One region of the Gracilibacillus sp. JCM 18966 genome, then DNA from elsewhere that is predicted to be linked to it. Evidence: a T-box and tRNA genes for the amino acid it is inferred to sense, from the RefSeq annotation. Region 1 holds a T-box; the other holds one or more tRNA genes.
What was found. The T-box of region 1 lies ahead of alaS (alanine--tRNA ligase). A T-box ahead of a tRNA ligase gene usually reads a tRNA of that ligase, here a tRNA-Ala.

Region 1 (11,354 bases):
AATGTCAACAGATCCAATTGTTGAACAAAAAAATTTTATAAAAGGGGAAATGATCCATACCATATTCGAAAATAAACAAGAGCATTTTTCGATAGCAAAGATCAAAGTATTGGAAACAAATCAAGAGCTTTCTGAAAAAGAGATTGTTGTAAAAGGGTATTTTCGAAGATTAGATCCAGGAGAAACGTATGAATTTTATGGAAGAATGGTTGAGCATAAACGATTTGGACGACAATTTCAAGTGGATAGCTACCAACGATTTCTGCCTGAATCAAAGGAAGGTGTCATTGCTTATTTATCTAGTGATTTATTTCCCGGTATTGGTAAAAAAACAGCAGAAAGAATAGTAACGGTATTAGGAGAAGCGGCCTTATCCAAAATTTTAAATGACCAATCTGTATTGGAACAGGTCAATGGATTACCTAAAGACAAACAAGAGAAAATATATCAAATATTACATGAGAACCAGGGTTTTGAGCATATAGTAATAGAATTATCTAAATATGGTTTCGGATTAAAAATGGCACAAAAAATGTACAGCGCCTATCGTGAGAAGACATTGGAGTATCTCATCGAAAATCCTTATTTATTTGTGTTTGAAGTGGAAGGTTTCGGATTTTTAAGAGCAGATCAAATTGCCCGTCAAAATGGGATTACAGTAGACCATCCAACAAGACTACAGGCAGCTTGTATCTTTGTATTACAAAATAGTATACAGGATGGAAATGTCTATTTGCCTATGGATGTTTTACTTGGTGAAATGGATCAACTTCTTCATGGGGAAGAAAATAATATAGAAGCAGAGAAGTTGACTGCTGAAATTGTGGAACTAAATAAGAAAAAAGAAATTATTGTGACAGATAAAAAGGCATATTTGCCTTCACTTTATTATTCTGAAACAGGATTTTGTGCGCAAGTGAAGCGAATTGCGGACAAGAGCCAAGAAAAGGCTTTTACCGATGCAGAGCTTTTGAAAATAGTTGGAGATATTGAAGAAAAAGAAACCATAAGCTACGGAAAAGAACAATACGAGGCAATAGAAACAGCCTTGTCGGAAAAAATAATGATTTTAACAGGTGGTCCAGGGACAGGGAAAACAACAGTAATCAAGGGTATTATTAATGCTTATGCTCAGATACATGACTTTTCAATTGATAAGGCCGATTATGATGACAGTGAGGAATACCCTTTTATACTTACTGCACCGACTGGAAGAGCAGCAAAAAGACTTAAGGAATCCACTGGCATAGAGAGTATGACTATTCATCGATTACTAGGCTGGGATGGACATGAAACTTTCGATAAGGATGAAAACAATCGAATTACAGGGAAAATAATTGTCATCGATGAGTTTTCGATGGTAGACATATGGCTTGCTTATCAATTGTTCCGAGCTATACCTAGTGATATGCAAGTCTTGATCGTCGGTGATGAAGATCAATTACCATCTGTTGGACCTGGTCAAGTTTTGGCAGATTTATTGGCAAGTAAAGTAGTAAAGTCCATTCAGCTAACAGAAGTATATCGCCAAAAGGAAGGGTCAAAAATAATCCAGCTTGCTCACGAGATTAAAAATGGTCAGGTGGAGAAAGAAACGCTTGTGAAAGCTAATGATTTTAATTTTTTTAAATGTTCTGATTATCAGGTTGTCGATATTGTGAAGCAAATAGTGAAAAAGGCACACGATAAAGGTGTCGATCTACGACAAATTCAAGTGCTTGCACCAATGTATCGATCAAAGGCAGGAATCCATCGATTAAACGAAGAACTACAAAAAGTGTTAAATCCTTCCGTGCCTGGTAGAAGAGAAATGCGTTTTGGAGAGATGGTTTTCCGAAAAGGAGATAAAGTGATCCAGCTCGTTAATCAGCCCGAGGATGGAGTTTTCAATGGGGATATTGGAGAGGTAGTAGCCATTTTTGAAAAGGATGAAAATATGGAGCAAGAGGAACAAGTAGTGGTGGCCTTTGAAGACCGAGAGGTTCCTTATGCTAAAACAGATTTAATGAATTTAATGCATGCTTATTGTACGTCAATTCATAAATCTCAAGGGAGCGAGTTTGCTATTGTTATACTTCCAATTATTAGGGGGTATAACCGAATGCTACGAAAAAACTTAATTTATACAGCTATCACTCGTGCTAAGCAATCGCTTGTCATTTGCGGAGATGAGGATGCATTTTTAAAAGGGGTGCTAACAGAAGATACCAATCAACGCTACTCTTCCTTAGGGGAGTTTTTACAAGAACTTTTTGGCATGGAAGAGAAGGAAGAGCTTAAGGAAATAGAAAGTGACGATGAAACAGCTACTGAAAAGACAGCAGATGAGTTGCTATTACAGGTGAAGGTTGGCCAAGAGGATTTTTCGCCTTATGATTTTATGGAAGATTAAGTGAAGATTTATTGGAAATTAGCTGTGCTACTTATTCTAATAGTTTCACTAATTAACAGGTTTCCGAGGTGGCGGTTGTTTTGAACAATATATCACAGTTGCATGCTGTACAAATCTTAATTAAGTACTGATTTGAGATGAGGACTAGCGAAAATGGTACTTATTACAGTTTTAAGTACTGATTTGAGACGAGGACTAGCGAAAATGGTACTTATTACAGTTTTAAGTACCAATTTGAGATGAGGACTAGCGAAAATGGTACTTATTACAGTTTTAAGTACCAATTTGAGACGAGGACTAGCGAAAATGGTACTTATTACAGTTTTAAGTACTAATTTGAGATGAGGACTAGCGAAAATGGTACTTATTACAGTTTTAAGTACTAATTTGAGATGAGGACTAGCGAAAATGGTACTTATTACAGTTTTAAGTACCGATTTGAGATGAGGACTAGCGAAAATGGCTTTTATGGCAGCCCCACTGTTAGAGCTTTTCCATACAGGCGTTTGGCATAACAAGTATCAATCATAAAACCTTCACTCACTCATTGAATACATTGTTTCCACAATAGAAAAAAAGTACGGCAAAAGATCATTTCTTTCATTTATCCATCCTTATGATGTGTATAAAAATCCTTATTATGGAAAGGATGTATGGTAAAAACGTAAGAAATGAGGGAACTTTGGTGATTTGCCCAAACTGCAGAAGCAAGGATATTGGAATTATTGGGACTAACCAGTATTATTGCTGGAATTGTTATATAGAGCTATCAATACAAAATGATCTCCTTCACCTTCACGAAGTAGAAATGGATGGTTCCTTAAGCTCTTTAGATGACCTTTTTTCCGATGAGGAAAGAAGAGTAGAGAGGTAATGATGATGAAGAATCAAGCAAAAAAGGTTCGCATTGCGCTTCAGTTAATCATCCTTTGCCTTGCCGTACTCTTTTTCTATCTATTAATCATTTTATTCCCATTTTATAAAAGCTTATTGCTCATGTTTTTTCAAATTATCCTACCTTTTCTCATAGCGGGTTTGATAGCATATTTATTGCACCCAGTTGTAGAGAAGATTCATCAATACAATATTCCACGAACAATCGCTATATTACTAATTTATTTATTCTTTTTTCTAATAGCTGGTCTAGGAATCTATTTCTATTTTCCGACGATCGTAAGACAATTAAATGAGTTCAGACTGAACATTCCACAATTAATCGAGTCCTATCAGACCTTTTTATATAGTATTTATGATCAAACATCATTTTTGCCAGAAGGCTTTCATGATAAATTAGATGAATTTTTTCTTAACATAGAGAATAGGCTTGGCAATATCTTCACAGCGATAATGGATAATATTCCAATGGTTTTTGATGTGTTTGTCATGATTGCCGTAATCCCCATTTTGTCTTTTTATTTTTTAAAGGATTACAGCCGTTTGGAAAAAGGGGTACTCAAGCTAATACCTACTAGATATCATGCCTTTACAAAAAGATTAGCAAATGAAATGGAAGAGAGTTTAGGTCAATATATTCGAGGGCAAATTTTAGTTTGCTTCTTAGTCGGCTTTATTGCCTACTTATTATTAAAATGGATTGGAATGGAATATTCCATCCTACTCGGGGTTATTATTGGTTTAACCAACTTCATTCCATATTTTGGTCCAATTATTGGTGCCATTCCTGCACTTTTAATCGCCTTTACGATTTCGACTAAAATGGTGTTATTCGTATTGCTTGTCATTTTAGCTGTTCAGCTTACAGAAGGGAATCTGCTTTCTCCTTTTATTGTTGGTAAAAGTATTCGCATCCATCCTATTTATATCATTCTTGCATTATTTATTGCAGCAAAAGTGGGAGGAGTGATTGGAATGATCCTAGCCGTTCCTTTATTAGCAATCGGGAGAGTGGCGGTCCCGCTTATTTACCGACAGATGAAACAAATTGACAGATAGCCATTTTTTCAATATAATATCCTAGCGAAGTCATATAACGGTAAAACGATGAAAAACATGAGTAGGTAGCTAACATTTCTAGAGAGGAATTTCCTTGGCTGGAAGAAATTCTAATGCACTGGTTACTGAAGCTAGTTTGAAGTGCAGTTTAATCACTGCCGGTGGTATCCACGTTACGGATCGAAAGATGATAGCTTTGGAATAAAGCTATAATTAGGGTGGTACCGCGGAAACTCTCGTCCCTTTGCTTTATAGCAGGGATGGGAGTTTTTTTACTATAAAACGGAGGTATAATAAAATGAAACAATTATCATCTGCACAGGTTCGTAAAATGTTTTTGGATTTCTTTAAAGAAAAGGGTCATGAAATAGAACCAAGTGCCTCATTAGTACCAAAGGATGACCCAACACTACTATGGATTAACAGTGGTGTAGCTACATTGAAAAAATACTTTGATGGACGTGTTATCCCAGAAAATCCTAGAATTACAAATGCACAAAAATCAATTAGAACAAATGATATTACAAACGTCGGTTATACAGCGAGACATCACACCTTTTTTGAAATGCTTGGTAATTTTTCCATTGGTGATTATTTTAAAGAGGAAGCGATTGATTTTGCGTGGGAGTTCTTAACAGGAGACAAATGGATTGGATTTGATAGTGAAAAGCTATCGGTTACAGTCCACCCCGAGGATGAAGAAGCTTACAAGCTTTGGCGGGATAAGATCGGTTTACCAGAAGAACGAATTATACGAATTGAAGAGAACTTTTGGGATATTGGGGAAGGACCAAGTGGACCAAATACGGAGATTTTTTATGATCGTGGGGAGGAATATGGCAATGATCCGAGTGATCCTGAGCTATACCCTGGTGGAGAAAATGAGCGCTATCTAGAAATTTGGAACCTTGTTTTTTCTCAATTTAACCATAACCCAGATGATAGCTACACACCTCTTCCGAAGAAAAACATTGATACCGGTATGGGACTTGAACGTTTAGTAAGTGTTATTCAAGGAACAAGAACAAATTTTGAAACAGATTTATTCTTACCGATTATACAAGCTACTGAAAAAATGGCAAACACAAAATATCAGACAAAAGCTGAATCAGATGTTGCCTTTAAAGTGATTGCAGACCATATTAGAACAGTCACTTTTGCCGTGAGTGATGGTGCACTTCCTTCTAATGAAGGTAGAGGATATGTACTAAGACGGTTATTACGTCGTGCAGTACGGTATGCGAAACAAATTGGAATTGAAAAGCCTTTTATGTTCAAACTTGTACCAACTGTAGCAACAATAATGGAAGCATTCTATCCAGAGGTGAAGGCAAAGGAAGCCTTTATTCAAAATGTTGTTCAAACAGAGGAAGAAAGATTCCATGAAACCTTACAAGAAGGTTTACAGATTTTAAATACCATTGTTAAACGTGAAAAAGAAGAGAATAGTAGTATATTTCCAGGGGAAGAAGTTTTCCGATTATATGATACCTATGGCTTTCCAAAAGAATTAACAGAGGAATATGTCGCTGAAGCTGGGTTTACAATAGATGAAGAAGGTTTTGAAAAAGAGATGGAAAAACAACGCGACAGAGCTCGAAATGCTAGACAAAAGGTTGATTCAATGCAGATTCAAGATGGTGTCCTAGCTAGCATAGATGCGAATAGTACGTTCATTGGATATGACCAATTACGAATTGATACGACTGTTTCAGCGATCGTGGCAGAAAAAGAAACCGTTTCTTCTATTCAGGATGGTCAAGAAGCTTATTTAATCCTAGCAGAGACGCCATTTTATGCAGAAAGTGGTGGACAAATAGCAGATAAAGGTTTGATCTTTAGCAAAAATGGAGAGGCTGAAGTACTGGATGTCCAAAAAGCACCGAATGGACAAAATCTTCATCGGATTCTAGTGAAAAAAGGGACCGTTTCTACGAATGAACAAGTAACGGCTCGTGTAGATGAATCATCACGTCAGTTTATTATAAAGAACCATACGGCAACCCATTTATTGCACCAAGCATTAAAGGATGTATTAGGAACACATGTTAATCAAGCGGGCTCTCTAGTCACTAGTAATCGTCTTCGCTTTGACTTTTCCCACTTTGGCGCTATAACCGAAGAAGAAATTGTAGAAATTGAGCAGCTCGTCAATGAAAAAATATGGGCATCCATTCCAGTAATGATTAGCAATAAAAAATTAGCGGAAGCAAAAGAGATGGGTGCGATGGCATTATTTGGTGAAAAATATGGGGAGATCGTACGTGTTGTTCAAATTGGTGACTATAGTATCGAATTATGTGGTGGATGCCATGTACAAAATTCTGCTGAGATTGGCCTATTTAAAATTGTTTCAGAATCTGGTATAGGTGCTGGAACGAGAAGAATAGAAGCTGTAACTGCCAAAAGTGCCTACCAATTTGTTAATGGAAAGCACCAATTATTAAAAACAGTTGCTTCTAAATTGAAAACGAAGGAAGAGCAAGTTACTGAACGGATTGAACATCTATTTAAAGAAATGAAGGATCAAGCGAAGGAAATGGATTCACTCAGTAAGAAACTGTCTCAACTTGAAGCATCTTCCATTCTAGAAGATGTAAAAGAAATAAATGGAGTTAAGGTTTTAGCCAAACAAGTGGATGTCTCTGATATGAACCAGCTCCGTCAAATGGTTGATGATATGAAGCAAAAATTAAAATCTGCGATTATTTTATTAGCAACTGTTCAAAATAATAAGGTTCAATTAGCTGCAGGGGTGACCAAAGATTTAGTCCAACAATATCACGCTGGTAATCTAATCAAAGAAACGGCTAAAATATGTGGTGGCGGCGGTGGCGGCCGTCCAGATATGGCACAAGCTGGTGGAAAAGACCCAAGCAAGATTCAAGAAGCATTACAATATGTAGAAAAATATGCAGAAAAGAAAGTCTAAGTTTGGTAATTTTCTATTATAAAAGGTATAATAGGGACACAATAGAGTAAATTAGTATCGTTTGGGGGTGCTTCCATGGATGGAATGGATAAAACAATGAAATTTAATTTTGCTGAAGAACCCGTTGAGAAGGATGTTAGCGAAGTACTTTTATTAGTACATGAAGCATTAGAGGAAAAAGGTTATCATCCAATAAATCAAATTGTTGGTTATTTACTATCAGGTGATCCAGCATATATTCCCCGTCATAAGGATGCACGAAATTTGATTAGGAGAATTGAGCGTGATGAAATATTGGAAGAATTAGTCCAATATTATATTAGCTCGAATAAGCATAATGGGTAAAATTCTAGGGTTAGATGTGGGCTCGAAAACAGTAGGAGTCGCAATAAGCGATGGTTTGGGCTGGACAGCTCAAGGCTTAACGACCCTACAGTGGCAAGAACCTGTTTTCGAGTCTGTAAAAAGCGAATTAGCTACAATTATTCAAGATCATGAAGTAGAAAAGGTTGTCATTGGTTTACCCAAAAACATGAATGGCACAATTGGTCCTCGAGGTGAGGCATCACAAGAGTTCGCCAAATTTGTCGAAAACCATTTTTCACTGCCGGCTATATTATGGGACGAACGTCTTACAACCATGGCGGCGGAAAAAGTTCTACTTGAAGCAGATATTAGTCGGAAAAAGCGCAAGAAGGTCATCGACAAAATGGCTGCAGTAATGATATTACAAGGTTATTTAGATAGTAAGTAAAAAAGGAGGTCATTTGAGTGCCACTAGAAGAAAAGGAACGTATCATTATTCCTGACGAAAATGGTGAAGAACATTTATTCGAAGTGCTTTTTACATTTGATGTGGATGAAACCGCACAATCTTATGTAGCAGTAGTACCTGCTGAACAAAAAGAAGATGAAGAGGTAGAAGTATTTGCCTTTCGTTATGAAGAAAAACAAAATGACGATGACTTAGCACTTTATCACATTGAATCAGATGAAGAGTGGGATATGGTAGAAGAAGTGCTCAATACCATTGCAGAAAATGAAGATTTACAAGAATAATGAAAGCTGGCTAGTGTCATCTAGCCAGCTTTTTTATACGTAAAGTATAAATTTTTTTTGCAGGAAGTAAAGCGATGAAGCGAAAATTTTGATGTCCAAAGTATCCGAATGGAATTTTTAGAGGAAATACCATTGAAGCTATTGTAAACCAGATACGTGTGTAAATGAGTAAAAGAATTAAAAATTTACTAATACTCCCAAATTTCGATAGGTTCAGTTTTCCTTTGCTGAATTTTGTAGTATAATATATCGGGTGAGAGGGGGATTCCTTATGGGGAAAGAGACCGATGAAACCAATCTAAAGAAAAATAACAAACCTACATATAAAGAAATTGCTCAACAGCGAGGGAAAGAAGCTAGTGTGGCGAGAAAGATATTCTTGATCATTTTTCTTGTACTATTATTCATCATTATTGTAGGTGGATTTCTAGGATATAAATATGTCAAAAATGGACTGACACCTGTTGATCCTAGTAATAAGGAAACGATAAATGTTACGATTCCACTCGGGTCAAGCACCTCCAATATTGCTTTCATCTTAGAAGAGAATGGGATTATTGCTAATAGCTTAATCTACCGATTCTATGTCAAATTTAACAATGCCTCTGACTTTCAAGCTGGTGATTATGCATTATCACCTTCGATGACATTAGAGGAGGTTACAGAGGAGCTTCAAACAGGTTCTGTTACCCAGGCAGGAGCCGTACGTGTCACCATACCTGAAGGACGTAACATAGAGGAAATAGCGGAGACTTATGAAAAAACAGCAAAGATAGATAAAGACGCCTTTTTAGAAAAGATGTCAGATAAAGCTTATATACAAGAGCTAATAAAACAGTATCCTGATATTTTGACAGAAGATATTTTGCAAGAGGATATTCGTTACCCGCTAGAGGGATATTTGTTTCCGGCAACTTATCAGTTTGCCGAAGAGAAACCAAGTATTGAAAAAGTGGTTACAAGCATGCTGAATAAGACGAAAGAGGTATTTATGCCTTACCTAGAACAGATTAAAGGCATGGAGCAATTTAATATGCACGATATTTTCACTTTTGCATCATTAGTAGAGGAAGAGGCACCAAACAATGAGGATCGTCGACTCATTTCTGGAGTTTTTTATAATCGAATAGATGAAGGCATGCGACTCCAAACAGATCCAACGGTAATTTATGCACATGGTGAACATATTTCAAGATTAACGTATGATCACTACGAGATTGAATCACCCTATAATACGTATACAGTAACAGGCTTACCGATTGGTCCTATTGCTAATTTCGGTGTTAGCTCTCTACAAGCTGTCTTAGAGCCACAAGACTCCAATTATTTATATTTCTTGGCAGATCAAGAAGGAAATGTACATTATTCTACAACCTATGAGGAACATCAGACACTAGAAGAAAAATATATTCACTCACAAGATTAAACGTGGATGGAAGCAGGGGAGAACATTATCCCTGCTTTTCCATTGCAAACTCTACTATACAATATCGCTCGGGGAGGAGCCTATAAGTGATTCAACCAGTCATTACCGATTATTTAAAAGGCTTAAAAAAGGACAAGCCAGAATGGACAACAATATTGGAATTAGAAGCCCAAAATGACCATGTTCCTATAATGGACCAAATTAGCATGGATTTTCTAGTTCAACTACTTCGTATAAAAAATGCCAAAAAGATATTAGAGATTGGTACAGCGATTGGTTATTCTGCATTACAAATGAGTCAAGTCTCAAATGAAATACAGGTTGTTACGGTCGAAAGAGATGTAAACATGTTTGAGCGTGCATTGTCAAACATAGAAAAATTAAAGAAACAAAAGCAGATCCATCCGATTTTTGGGGATGCTTTAAAAGTACAACAAGAAGTGGAAGAAAGAGCGCCATATGATCTTCTTTTTATTGATGCCGCTAAAGGACAATACCAGAAGTTTTTTGAACTATATGAGCCAATGCTTAAAGAGGATGGTTTAATTGTTACCGATAATGTGCTATTTCGTGGACTTGTCGCAGATAGTACAGATGCCTCGAAAAGATTACAAAAGCTTTCGGAGAAAATTGATCAATATAATCAATGGCTAATCCATCATCCAGATTACGTAACCACGATCGTACCTATTGGAGATGGAGTGGCCTTAAGTGTACCAAAACGGAACATAGGAGTGTAAACAACATGGAAAGAAAGAAGCCCGTTATTATTGGTGTTGCAGGGGGCTCCGGCTCCGGAAAAACCTCTGTTACAAAATCCATTCAAAATCGTTTTATCGATCAATCTGTTCTTGTTATTGAGCAAGACTTTTACTATAAAGATCAGTCGCATATGGAATTGGAAGAGAGGTTACAAACAAATTATGACCATCCATTAGCATTTGATCATGACCTACTAATTGAACATATCCAAGCACTGGTGAATCATCAACCAATCGATAAACCAATTTACGATTATAAGCTTCACACAAGGTCTGACGAAACGGAAAAGGTTGAACCAAAGGATGTTATCATAATTGAAGGTATTTTAATATTAGATGATCCCAGATTAGTCGATTTGATGGATATTAAAGTATTTGTCGATACAGATGCGGATTTACGTATTATCCGTCGTCTATTACGCGATATTAATGAGAGAGGCCGCTCTATTGATTCCGTCATTCATCAATATTTAGAAACCGTAAGGCCTGCACACTTGCAGTTTATTGAGCCGACTAAACGCTATGCAGATATTATTATTCCTGAAGGCGGCCAGAACATGGTTGCGATTGACTTATTAGCTACAAAAGTAGAGACGATTTTAGCCAAAAAATAATTTTAGATCCGTCAATAATAGAAAACTATTGAAAAATAATCCGAAATCTGCCATAGTAGTGGTTAGTATAATATTTTATCACGATGAGCAACTCTCAGTTAGCTTCAAAAGATGCCACAAATATCTTTATTTGTGGTATAATCTTTATTTACATGATACTACCAGCTAAAAGGATGTCTCGAAGTATAGCACCATTTACATACCAAACGAATTTCTG
Region 2 (11,354 bases), 2.1 Mb from region 1:
AGCTTGTATTATGCTAATAAATATCCAGATGAAATTCAATCAGTGGTAGGAATAGACTTTACTTTACCACAAGCTCTAGCTTATTTTAATGAATCAGCACCGACGATGCCTAACTATATGAAATATTTAGCACCAACAGGGATTGGACGACTTGTTACAATGGTGAATCCAGATGATTTTTTACCAATAGCGGAAAAAGGAACATATACAGAGGAAAACTTAAAAATGACAAAAGCCATTTCAGCTTGGAAAGGCTATAATGAAAATATTGTTGAAGAAGCTAAGCAAATAGGAAACAATGTACAGAAAACGAAGAATATGACTTTTCCACCTACAATTCCTGTCTTAGTTTTCACAACGAAAGAAGAGTCACAGGGAAGGAAATCACTAGAAACATTTTATAAGGAACAGTTACATGATCATCATTCCAGTAAGGTCATCACACTAGAGGGACATCATTATTTACACTGGACTCGTGCTAAGGATATGGCTAAGCAATTCGAAGAATGGAAGGAAAATATAGATAAAAACAACTGAAGCAATTCTCTATTATACAGCAAAAACCGAACTATTTTAAAATCATAGTTCGGTTTCCGTCTTTGACAAAATAAAAATGGAGCCTAGCGGGATCGAACCGCTGACCTCCTGCGTGCAAAGCAGGCGCTCTCCCAGCTGAGCTAAGGCCCCTAAAAATGGTGAGCCATGGAGGATTCGAACCTCCGACCCTCTGATTAAAAGTCAGATGCTCTACCAACTGAGCTAATGGCTCGTTAAAATAATTTTCTCCCTAATTCAAAGAGCGTTCATTATGTTAACCCCTGCATCTTCTAGTTTATTCGATGATGATTAATGCTTCGGGGTTACTCGTAGTTTATTCGGTAGAAGTATTGCTCGTTGCTCTACCAACTGAGCTAATGGCTCGTTAAAATAATTTTCTCCCTAATTCAAAGAGCGTTCATTATGTTAACCCCTGCATCTTCTAGTTTATTCGATGATGATTAATGCTTCGGGGTTACTCGTAGTTTATTCGGTAGAAGTATTGCTCGTTGCTCTACCAACTGAGCTAATGGCTCGTTAAAATAATTTTCTCCCTAATTCAAAGAGCGTTCATTATGTTAACCCCTGCATCTTCTAGTTTATTCGATGATGATTAATGCTTCGGGGTTACTCGTAGTTTATTCGGTAGAAGTATTGCTCGTTGCTCTACCAACTGAGCTAATGGCTTCTATCCCATAGTTTCATTCTAATTGTTATAGTTTATATGCATTTAACCCTAAATTTTATATGTAGAAAAAAGAATGGCTGGGCTAGCTGGATTCGAACCAGCGCATGACGGTACCAAAAACCGTTGCCTTACCGCTTGGCTATAGCCCAACAAAAAACGTATATCGATAGTATACACGCCTGATCTAAATTTATACATAATAAATGGTGGAGGGAGTAGGACTCGAACCTACGAACCCGATGGGAGCGGATTTACAGTCCGCCGCGTTTGGCCAACTTCGCTATCCCTCCAAATAAAATTATGATCTAGTTCCAGTGGTGCCGGCCAGAGGACTTGAACCCCCAACCTACTGATTACAAGTCAGTTGCTCTACCAATTGAGCTAGACCGGCATAACATGGTGGAGGATGCAGGGCTCGAACCTGCGACCCCTTGCTTGTAAGGCAAGTGCTCTCCCAGCTGAGCTAATCCTCCGCCGCACAGGATGTGCAAGTGCATGCGTTGCGACAGGGACGTCGCGATCTTAGCATGCCATCCTTAATATAAAGTAGCAATAACTAATGATTACTGTGGTTATTATGGTGACCCGTACGGGATTCGAACCCGTGTTACCGCCGTGAAAGGGCGGTGTCTTAACCACTTGACCAACGGGCCAGTAAATCTAGGAGAGCTTCCAGCCGGACTTGAACCGACGACCCCTTCCTTACCATGGAAGTGCTCTACCGACTGAGCTATGGAAGCAAGTGGCTCCACAGGTAGGATTCGAACCTACGACCGATCGGTTAACAGCCGATTGCTCTACCACTGAGCTACTGTGGAATAAACATTTACTTCTGTTGCTTCTCAAAGCTTTGCCTGGCAGCGTCCTACTCTTGCAGGGGCGTGAGCCCCAACTACCATGGGCGCTGGAGAGCTTAACTACTGTGTTCGGTATGGGAACAGGTGTGACCTCTCCGCTATCGCCACCAGACTTGGTGGATATAAGCTAATCCTTATTAAGATGGGAGAAACTATACCATCAAAACTAGATAAGAAGTAGACAAACCATTGGTTTTTCATCCAAAGAACGTATAGATAAGTCCTCGATCGATTAGTATTCGTCAGCTCCACATGTCACCATGCTTCCACCTCGAACCTATCTACCTCATCGTCTCTGAGGGATCTTACTCACTTAAAGTGTGGGGAAGTCTCATCTTGAGGGGGGCTTCATGCTTAGATGCTTTCAGCACTTATCCCTTCCACACGTAGCTACCCAGCGATGCTCCTGGCGGAACAACTGGTGCACCAGCGGTGTGTCCATCCCGGTCCTCTCGTACTAAGGACAGCTCCTCTCAAACTTCCAACGCCCACGACGGATAGGGACCGAACTGTCTCACGACGTTCTGAACCCAGCTCGCGTACCGCTTTAATGGGCGAACAGCCCAACCCTTGGGACCGACTACAGCCCCAGGATGCGATGAGCCGACATCGAGGTGCCAAACCTCCCCGTCGATGTGGACTCTTGGGGGAGATAAGCCTGTTATCCCCGGGGTAGCTTTTATCCGTTGAGCGACGGCCCTTCCATTCGGTACCGCCGGATCACTAAGCCCGACTTTCGTCCCTGCTCGACTTGTAGGTCTCGCAGTCAAGCTCCCTTCTGCCTTTACACTCTTCGAATGATTTCCAACCATTCTGAGGGAACCTTTGGGCGCCTCCGTTACTCTTTAGGAGGCGACCGCCCCAGTCAAACTGCCCACCTGACACTGTCTCCGAACCGGATCACGGTTCTGGGTTAGAAGGTTCATACAGCCAGGGTGGTATCCCACCGGCGCCTCCACGTAAGCTAGCGCTCACGCTTCTCAGGCTCCCACCTATCCTGTACAAGCTGTACAAACATTCCATATCAGGCTACAGTAAAGCTCCACGGGGTCTTTCCGTCCTGTCGCGGGTAATGCGCATCTTCACGCATAGTATAATTTCACCGGGTCTCTCGTTGAGACAGTGCCCAAGTCGTTGCACCTTTCGTGCGGGTCGGAACTTACCCGACAAGGAATTTCGCTACCTTAGGACCGTTATAGTTACGGCCGCCGTTTACTGGGGCTTCAGTTCAACGCTTCGCTAATGCTAACGCATCCCCTTAACCTTCCAGCACCGGGCAGGTGTCAGCCCCTATACTTCGCCTTTCGGCTTCGCAGAGACCTGTGTTTTTGCTAAACAGTCGCTTGGGCCTTTTCACTGCGGCTTACTCGTAAGTAAGCACCCCTTCTCCCGAAGTTACGGGGTCATTTTGCCGAGTTCCTTAACGAGAGTTCTCCCGATCACCTTAGGATTCTCTCCTCGCCTACCTGTGTCGGTTTGCGGTACGGGCACCCTTTTCCTTGCTAGAGGCTTTTCTTGGCAGTGTGAAATCCGGAACTTCGGTACTCATTTTCCCTCCCGATCACAGCTTGTGATTGCCAGACGGATTTGCCTATCTGACTCACTCACTGCTTCGACGCACACGTCCAGTCGTGCGCTTTCCTTATCCTACTGCGTCCCCCCATCACTCAAACGGAATTGGGTGGTACAGGAATATCCACCTGTTGTCCATCGCCTACGCCTTTCGGCCTCGGCTTAGGCCCCGACTAACCCTGAGCGGACGAGCCTTCCTCAGGAAACCTTAGGCATTCGGTGTAGAAGATTCTCACTTCTATTTCGCTACTCATACCGGCATTCTCACTTCTAAGTGCTCCACCAGTCCTCACGGTCTGACTTCACTGCACTTAGAACGCTCTCCTACCATTGTTCGTAGAACAATCCGTAGCTTCGGTGATACGTTTAGCCCCGGTACATTTTCGGCGCAGCGTCACTCGACCAGTGAGCTATTACGCACTCTTTAAATGATGGCTGCTTCTAAGCCAACATCCTGGTTGTCTAAGCAACGCCACATCCTTTTCCACTTAACGTATACTTGGGGACCTTAGCTGACGGTCTGGGCTGTTTCCCTTTCGACTATGAACCTTATCACCCATAGTCTGACTCCCAAGGTAATATGATTGGCATTCGGAGTTTGACTGAATTCGGTAACCCGGTGAGGGCCCCTAGTCCAATCAGTGCTCTACCTCCAACATACATCCCTTGAGGCTAGCCCTAAAGCTATTTCGGAGAGAACCAGCTATCTCCGTGTTCGATTGGCATTTCACCCCTACCCACACCTCATCCCCGCACTTTTCAACGTACGTGGGTTCGGGCCTCCAGTCAGTGTTACCTGACCTTCACCCTGGACATGGGTAGATCACACGGTTTCGGGTCTACGACCCCCTACTATCTCGCCCTATTCAGACTCGCTTTCGCTGCGGCTCCGTGTCTTCCACTTAACCTTGCAGGAGATCGTAACTCGCCGGTCCATTCTACAAAAGGTACGCCGTCACCCATAAAAGGGCTTCGACTACTTGTAGGCACACGGTTTCAGGTTCTCTTTCACTCCCCTCCCGGGGTGCTTTTCACCTTTCCCTCACGGTACTGGTTCACTATCGGTCACTAGGGAGTATTTAGCCTTGGGAGATGGTCCTCCCAGATTCCGACGGAATTTCACGTGTTCCGCCGTACTCAGGATCCACTCTGGAGGAAACACGCTTTCGACTACAGGGCTGTTACCCGCTGTGGCTGACCTTTCCAGATCGATTCGTCTAACGTATTTCTTGGTAACTCCGTATAGAGTGTCCTACAACCCCAAAAAGCAAGCTTTTTGGTTTGGGCTAATTCCGTTTCGCTCGCCGCTACTCGGGAAATCGCGTTTGCTTTCTCTTCCTCCGGGTAATGAGATGTTTCAGTTCCCCGGGTCTGCCTCCTCTATCCTATGGATTCAGATAGAGGTTCTACTCCATGACGAGTAGAGGGTTTCCCCATTCGGAAATTCTCGGATCAATGCTTACGTACAGCTCCCCGAGACATATCGGTGTTTGTCCCGTCCTTCTTCGGCTCCTAGTGCCAAGGCATCCACCGTGCGCCCTTTTTCACTTAACTATACTCATGCTTCAGATGAAAAAGTCGTTGGTTTTATTTGATGTCTTGTCATCAGTTTCGTGTTGGCGCCTATTGATGCCTTCACGTCCTGATTTCTTCTTATCTAGTTTTCAAGGTACATGTTTTTATGGTGGAGCCTAGCGGGATCGAACCGCTGACCTCCTGCGTGCAAAGCAGGCGCTCTCCCAGCTGAGCTAAGGCCCCAAGATTAGAATGGTGGGCCTGAGTGGACTTGAACCACCGACCTCACGCTTATCAGGCGTGCGCTCTAACCAGCTGAGCTACAGGCCCATTCTAAAGGTGAATGAAATATGAGGTTATATTAATCACTCAAAACTGAACCAAACAACCAAGTACAATCTATGATGATCTACGCTAATAGATCATTTCCTATTGTGTCTAGCTCCAGCACCCAGCGACTAGCACAACTTCCCTCACCTCCGTACGATAAGTCAACATCAAGTCGCTAAGCTCCTTGTGTTTCCTTTATCTCCTTCGGTAAGATTGATCGATTAAAACCACCACTTTGCGTGGTAACATCGATCCACCCATGTTGCATGGGCGCAGTTTGTACGTCGCTAACCGGGTGCTTCCGCCTTTCACTTTATCCTTAGAAAGGAGGTGATCCAGCCGCACCTTCCGATACGGCTACCTTGTTACGACTTCACCCCAATCATTGGCCCCACCTTCGGCGGCTGGCTCCAAAGGTTACCCCACCGACTTCGGGTGTTGCCAACTCTCGTGGTGTGACGGGCGGTGTGTACAAGGCCCGGGAACGTATTCACCGCGGCATGCTGATCCGCGATTACTAGCGATTCCGGCTTCATGTAGGCGAGTTGCAGCCTACAATCCGAACTGAGAATGGTTTTATGGGATTGGCTTCACCTCACGGCTTCGCTGCCCTTTGTACCATCCATTGTAGCACGTGTGTAGCCCAGGTCATAAGGGGCATGATGATTTGACGTCATCCCCACCTTCCTCCGGTTTGTCACCGGCAGTCACCTTAGAGTGCCCAACTCAATGCTGGCAACTAAGATCAAGGGTTGCGCTCGTTGCGGGACTTAACCCAACATCTCACGACACGAGCTGACGACAACCATGCACCACCTGTCATTCGGTCCCCGAAGGGAACTCCCTATCTCTAGGGACATCCGAAGATGTCAAGACCTGGTAAGGTTCTTCGCGTTGCTTCGAATTAAACCACATGCTCCACCGCTTGTGCGGGCCCCCGTCAATTCTTTTGAGTTTCAGCCTTGCGGCCGTACTCCCCAGGCGGAGTGCTTAATGCGTTAACTGCAGCACTAAGGGGCGGAAACCCCCTAACACCTAGCACTCATCGTTTACGGCGTGGACTACCAGGGTATCTAATCCTGTTCGCTCCCCACGCTTTCGCACCTCAGCGTCAGTTACAGACCAGAGAGCCGCCTTCGCCACTGGTGTTCCTCCACATCTCTACGCATTTCACCGCTACACGTGGAATTCCGCTCTCCTCTTCTGTACTCAAGTTCCCCAGTTTCCAATGACCGCTTGCGGTTGAGCCGCAAGATTTCACATCAGACTTAAGAAACCGCCTACGCGCGCTTTACGCCCAATAATTCCGGACAACGCTTGCCCCCTACGTATTACCGCGGCTGCTGGCACGTAGTTAGCCGGGGCTTCCTCGATAGGTACCGTCAAGGTACCGCCCTATTCGAACGGTACTTGTTCTTCCCTAACAACAGAACTTTACGATCCGAAAACCTTCTTCGTTCACGCGGCGTTGCTCCGTCAGACTTTCGTCCATTGCGGAAGATTCCCTACTGCTGCCTCCCGTAGGAGTCTGGGCCGTGTCTCAGTCCCAGTGTGGCCGATCACCCTCTCAGGTCGGCTATGCATCGTTGCCTTGGTGAGCCGTTACCTCACCAACTAGCTAATGCACCGCGGGCCCATCTGTAAGTGGTAGCTTGCGCCACCTTTCCACTTCGGTTCCTATGAACTAAAGTACTATCCGGTATTAGCCCCGGTTTCCCGGAGTTATCCCAGTCTTACAGGCAGGTTGCCCACGTGTTACTCACCCGTCCGCCGCTCGTTCCACTCACGTCCTCCCGAAGGATTCAGTCAGCTTCCCGCGCTCGACTTGCATGTATTAGGCACGCCGCCAGCGTTCGTCCTGAGCCAAGATCAAACTCTCCATAAAATAGATGCACCGAAGTGCTTGTGTTGATCAAGCTCGCTTAAAGCTAGCATGTTCTTACTTTTTGTACTGGTTGTTTTGTTCAGTTTTCAATGATCAATATCTTATGTCGTTTTTTGCGACGAAATATAATATATCACGCTTCAATATGGTTGTCAACAACTTTTTTTATTCTTTTTATAAGACATGTAAAAAGTGCGAAACTACGATAAAAAAGTGTTCCATCATTTTGACGACAAGATTTAATATATCACATATTGACCTGCTAAACAAGTATTATTTTTAATTTGTTTGTGTCAAACTTTTCTCGGTACCCTATTCATCCCAGTATTTCTGGCACTCTAAATTTGTACGCTTTTCCAGCTACCGCGCGAATGTCTTCGCTTGGTTCCCCGTCATTTTAAGTTACGTTCTAAAGACCAAGAACCTAACTTAAAATGCCAGGATGGTTATCTAAAACTTTTAGCTAGCTTTCCTATGGCGGATGAATGAGGTGCATACACACCGATTACGCCTTGCTTAGCACCCATCGACGGGCGTGTAGGTTGATGCAAATAAGAAGACATGCGGACAACCTTCTTCACTTCTCGTTGCTTTCTTGCACTTCGTTTAAGATCCGCAAGATAAACTTCTCGTAAGGTGCCGTTTAGTATGCCTTGTTTTACCTTTACCATCGCCTCTGCGCCCTCTGAACTCCAATGCATGCCTCGTTTCTTCATACGGTAAGTAACACGTCGCTGATTCGATTCCATCGCACCTAGATTTCTTGCGTCTTCTGGAGGATTATCTATACGCTTTTTCCAATTCAAAATACGATCCCAATTGTTCAAGATATACGTACGAAACACCTTAACTTTTTCGGTTTTTTTGGAGTCTTCAAGCGTGCTTTCGTAAGTATCCAGCCATAAGTTAAAATGCTCTAAGTCATGATTCTCTAACGCTTTTCGTAATTCCGTTTTATAGTCACTCTGTTTGGCACCAAGTGCTCGATTAAGCCCTTGGAATACATGGTAAGGGTCTAGTTGGTTTAGAACAGGATATTCTGACTGGGAAAAGGCTTCTTGAAACTTCTCAGCTGTGTAACCGGCTCCACCATCACTATTCGTTACAACTCGTGTCTTTTCCAAAGAATAATGATTGGCAGTAAGTGCCTGAACTTCTTTCCAAAATTCCGAGGTTGGTTTGGTTGTCATAAGCACTTTCTGATTACGCAAAGATACGCGTTTCCCACTCTTATCCCAGCCTTCGTAAATAATCGCATGGCTTACCTCGTGACTCTTTTTCTTTTCCGTTCCCCTAACGAATACCCCATCAGCTTCTGCATAAAGAAACTCAACTTTTTCACCTTCTGGCAATTCAGCGGAATCCTCTAAATCAATGACCATGTCCTTATCCGCTATAGCTTGTGCTCTCCCAACCTCTCTCACAATCGTTCCAACCGTTGCGTGACTAATATCTACAGCTGTCCACTCCTTCAGTACATGAGCCACTTCTCTGTAGGTACTTTCAGCGGCCATTTCGGCAACCTTTACTTCTACAAAAGGACTTCTACGCTTGTACTTTTTAAATCCAATCCATTCATCAAAAGGATAGTGGGAATGACCTTCTAAATCATGCATAAGCGTATGTGTAAATCTCACTCCACCAAAAGTGAATTGAATTTCCCTTTCGTCATTTCTTTCAACCCTCCAGCCTTCCGCTTGTTTTTTCTTCACAATGACAGTGTTCATATTGGTGAATACGTCCCCCAACAAGGACGCAAACAACTCATACATCAAGGTACGAACACTTTCCTCGAAATCAATTAAATTATCTGTTTGGTGTATTAATCTGTATAATTTTGATATAATAGTATTCATGAAGAGGCCTCTTTCTACGATGTATTTGCTCTGGTAGGCATACATTTATGATAGAGTGCCTCTTCTTTTTTGGCTAGGATTTTGTAGAAATACCACCGAGAACTATTTTACACATACTTTTAATTTAGAAATTTCTCTTTAAAAACAGATAAAGACCTCGTATCTCCGTAATAGAAACAAGATCTTCATCTTAACATTTAAATTTCAAGGCCACTTCCCATACCAGACTCACTCATTCTATCTTAATTCTTTTCGGAATATATTTTTGAATCTCTTCTTGAGATGCAACTCTTCTATATAATTGAAATAGCACCTTGTACCTTTCATGCATGTTTTGTTTCACCATTTGATCGATACGGTGATCTTCTAGGTCTAGTAACAATTCTTCTAATTCTCTCTTTATTACATATTGTAATTCCGTTTGTTCTTTTTCATTTATCAATAATCCCAACATAATTGTTCACTCCTACCTTCTATTACTATATATATTCCTACTTTTTTTCAAAAATAAACATTATTAGACAGCATATTTTAAGAACAAGCTCATACATATAGAACAAGCCTAATAAAATCGGGGGATATAAATGAGAAAATTATATGTAGTAGACATGAAAAAAAGTAAAAAGCTTCTTTTCATTGTGCCAATTGCTTTTTTTGTTGCCCTTTTTTTATTTTTAGAATCTAATTATTCCTTTACCGTTTTCTCTAATCAAGACGAGCCAAAAGCTCTAAGTGCTGGGAATAAAAAGCACGCATCTGTTGCTTTAACGTTTAATATTAGCTATGGAACAGAGCAAGTGGAGCCAATCTTGGAGCAATTAAAAGCAAAAGAAGCATTAGCCACCTTTTTCGTTAGTGGGGAATGGGCTGAGCGTCATCCAGACCTACTGGAGAAAATTGCAGAGGACAAGCATGAAATAGGGATGCTGGGATATCAGTACAAGTCGTATCTCGAGCAAGAGGAAGAACAAGTAAGAAGTGATATAGCTAAAGCAAAGGAAACTTTTACAAAGCTCGGTTATGAGGATGTCTACTTATTACGTCCACCTAATGGACATATTAATAAAGCAATCCTATCGATCGCAGAAAATCAAGGGATGAAAGTCATTCATTGGAGCGTGAACCCCAACGACTGGAAAAATCCTGGTACAAAAGCCATTACGGATCATGTACTGAAAAACACAGAAAAAGGGGATATTGTTTTATTGCATGCATCAGATTCCGTCAAACAAACAGATAAGGCTTTAGAGGCTATCATACCAGAGTTAAAAAATAAAAATCTTGATATAGTGACGATCTCTCAATTGATTACCAATGCAGATGGTTCTCAAAGTGAATTGAAAAGTAATAAGTAAACTCATGAAATTAATAACGCATTCGCTCGTATTGTAAGCGAATGCGTTTTTTTAACGTCCCTTTGTAGCTTTTGTTTTTTCGGTTAGTCGGTGAAGGATTAATAATTGATATGTATTACAGATAATTAATGGAACGATCATTAACCAAGCATAGTCTCCTCCATTGGTTCTCAGTCCCGGAACCCACTCTATTGATGTAATGACAACCATGAAAAACAAAGCTGGAATAAAAGCCCTTTGGTTCGTTTCCTTTGCTTTGATTCGAGCGATGACAATACTATAAACCAACAACGCGATTGCAGTTAACAAGAATGGTGTAATCGTGCCATCCTCCACCGATTTATAACGGAAGTAGACTAAATCAAATAATGTAAACAAAATCAGGCCTATTTGTATAGTTGGCCAAAATCCACGAAAGATACCTAAAGCAAACTGATTTACGGTTAAATAGGCAAAAAAACCCATTTGACTAACTAAACTAAAAACAAAGCCCAAAGCTAAGAAGAAGATCAACAAACCCAATAATTCAAACCAATCGAAAGGGCTTAAGAACTTAATATAAGCATCACTTTTTACAAAGAAACTTGTGATTAATGTCGAAATTCCTCCTAAAAGCAAGGTAGAAAAAAACAATCGTACGACATTACGACTTTTCAAAATAAATCCCCCTAATTCTTTACTTCCTATTCTTTAGATATTTTACCATGAACCCTATTTTTTTTCGCTTTATAATACATATTAATTTTAAAAAGACCCCAT

Region 2: it has a tRNA-Ala gene. The T-box ahead of alaS (alanine--tRNA ligase) is inferred to sense a tRNA for this amino acid. The anticodon was not compared.

The regions. Positions count from the first base shown of each region.
Region 1 covers NZ_AP043883.1:2,939,270-2,950,623, forward strand. The annotation lists gene recD2 (SF1B family DNA helicase RecD2) at 2-2,392, shown strand; gene ACZ5N5_RS14100 (hypothetical protein) at 3,042-3,266, shown strand; gene ACZ5N5_RS14105 (AI-2E family transporter) at 3,272-4,345, shown strand; T-box leader at 4,385-4,592, shown strand; gene alaS (alanine--tRNA ligase) at 4,644-7,277, shown strand; gene ACZ5N5_RS14115 (IreB family regulatory phosphoprotein) at 7,353-7,622, shown strand; gene ruvX (Holliday junction resolvase RuvX) at 7,615-8,031, shown strand; gene ACZ5N5_RS14125 (DUF1292 domain-containing protein) at 8,049-8,336, shown strand; gene mltG (endolytic transglycosylase MltG) at 8,608-9,762, shown strand; gene ACZ5N5_RS14135 (O-methyltransferase) at 9,849-10,502, shown strand; gene udk (uridine kinase) at 10,508-11,137, shown strand.
Region 2 covers NZ_AP043883.1:863,365-874,718, forward strand. The annotation lists gene ACZ5N5_RS03965 (alpha/beta fold hydrolase) at 1-537, shown strand, start outside; tRNA gene ACZ5N5_RS03970 (tRNA-Ala) at 615-687, opposite strand; tRNA gene ACZ5N5_RS03975 (tRNA-Lys) at 694-769, opposite strand; tRNA gene ACZ5N5_RS03980 (tRNA-Gln) at 1,300-1,374, opposite strand; tRNA gene ACZ5N5_RS03985 (tRNA-Tyr) at 1,430-1,515, opposite strand; tRNA gene ACZ5N5_RS03990 (tRNA-Thr) at 1,541-1,616, opposite strand; tRNA gene ACZ5N5_RS03995 (tRNA-Val) at 1,623-1,698, opposite strand; tRNA gene ACZ5N5_RS04000 (tRNA-Glu) at 1,804-1,878, opposite strand; tRNA gene ACZ5N5_RS04005 (tRNA-Thr) at 1,893-1,965, opposite strand; tRNA gene ACZ5N5_RS04010 (tRNA-Asn) at 1,969-2,043, opposite strand; rRNA gene rrf (5S ribosomal RNA) at 2,078-2,194, opposite strand; rRNA gene ACZ5N5_RS04020 (23S ribosomal RNA) at 2,295-5,208, opposite strand; tRNA gene ACZ5N5_RS04025 (tRNA-Ala) at 5,337-5,412, opposite strand; tRNA gene ACZ5N5_RS04030 (tRNA-Ile) at 5,423-5,499, opposite strand; rRNA gene ACZ5N5_RS04035 (16S ribosomal RNA) at 5,823-7,384, opposite strand; gene ACZ5N5_RS04040 (ISLre2 family transposase) at 7,831-9,240, opposite strand; gene ACZ5N5_RS04045 (hypothetical protein) at 9,473-9,694, opposite strand; gene pdaB (polysaccharide deacetylase family sporulation protein PdaB) at 9,825-10,595, shown strand; gene ACZ5N5_RS04055 (KinB-signaling pathway activation protein) at 10,647-11,252, opposite strand.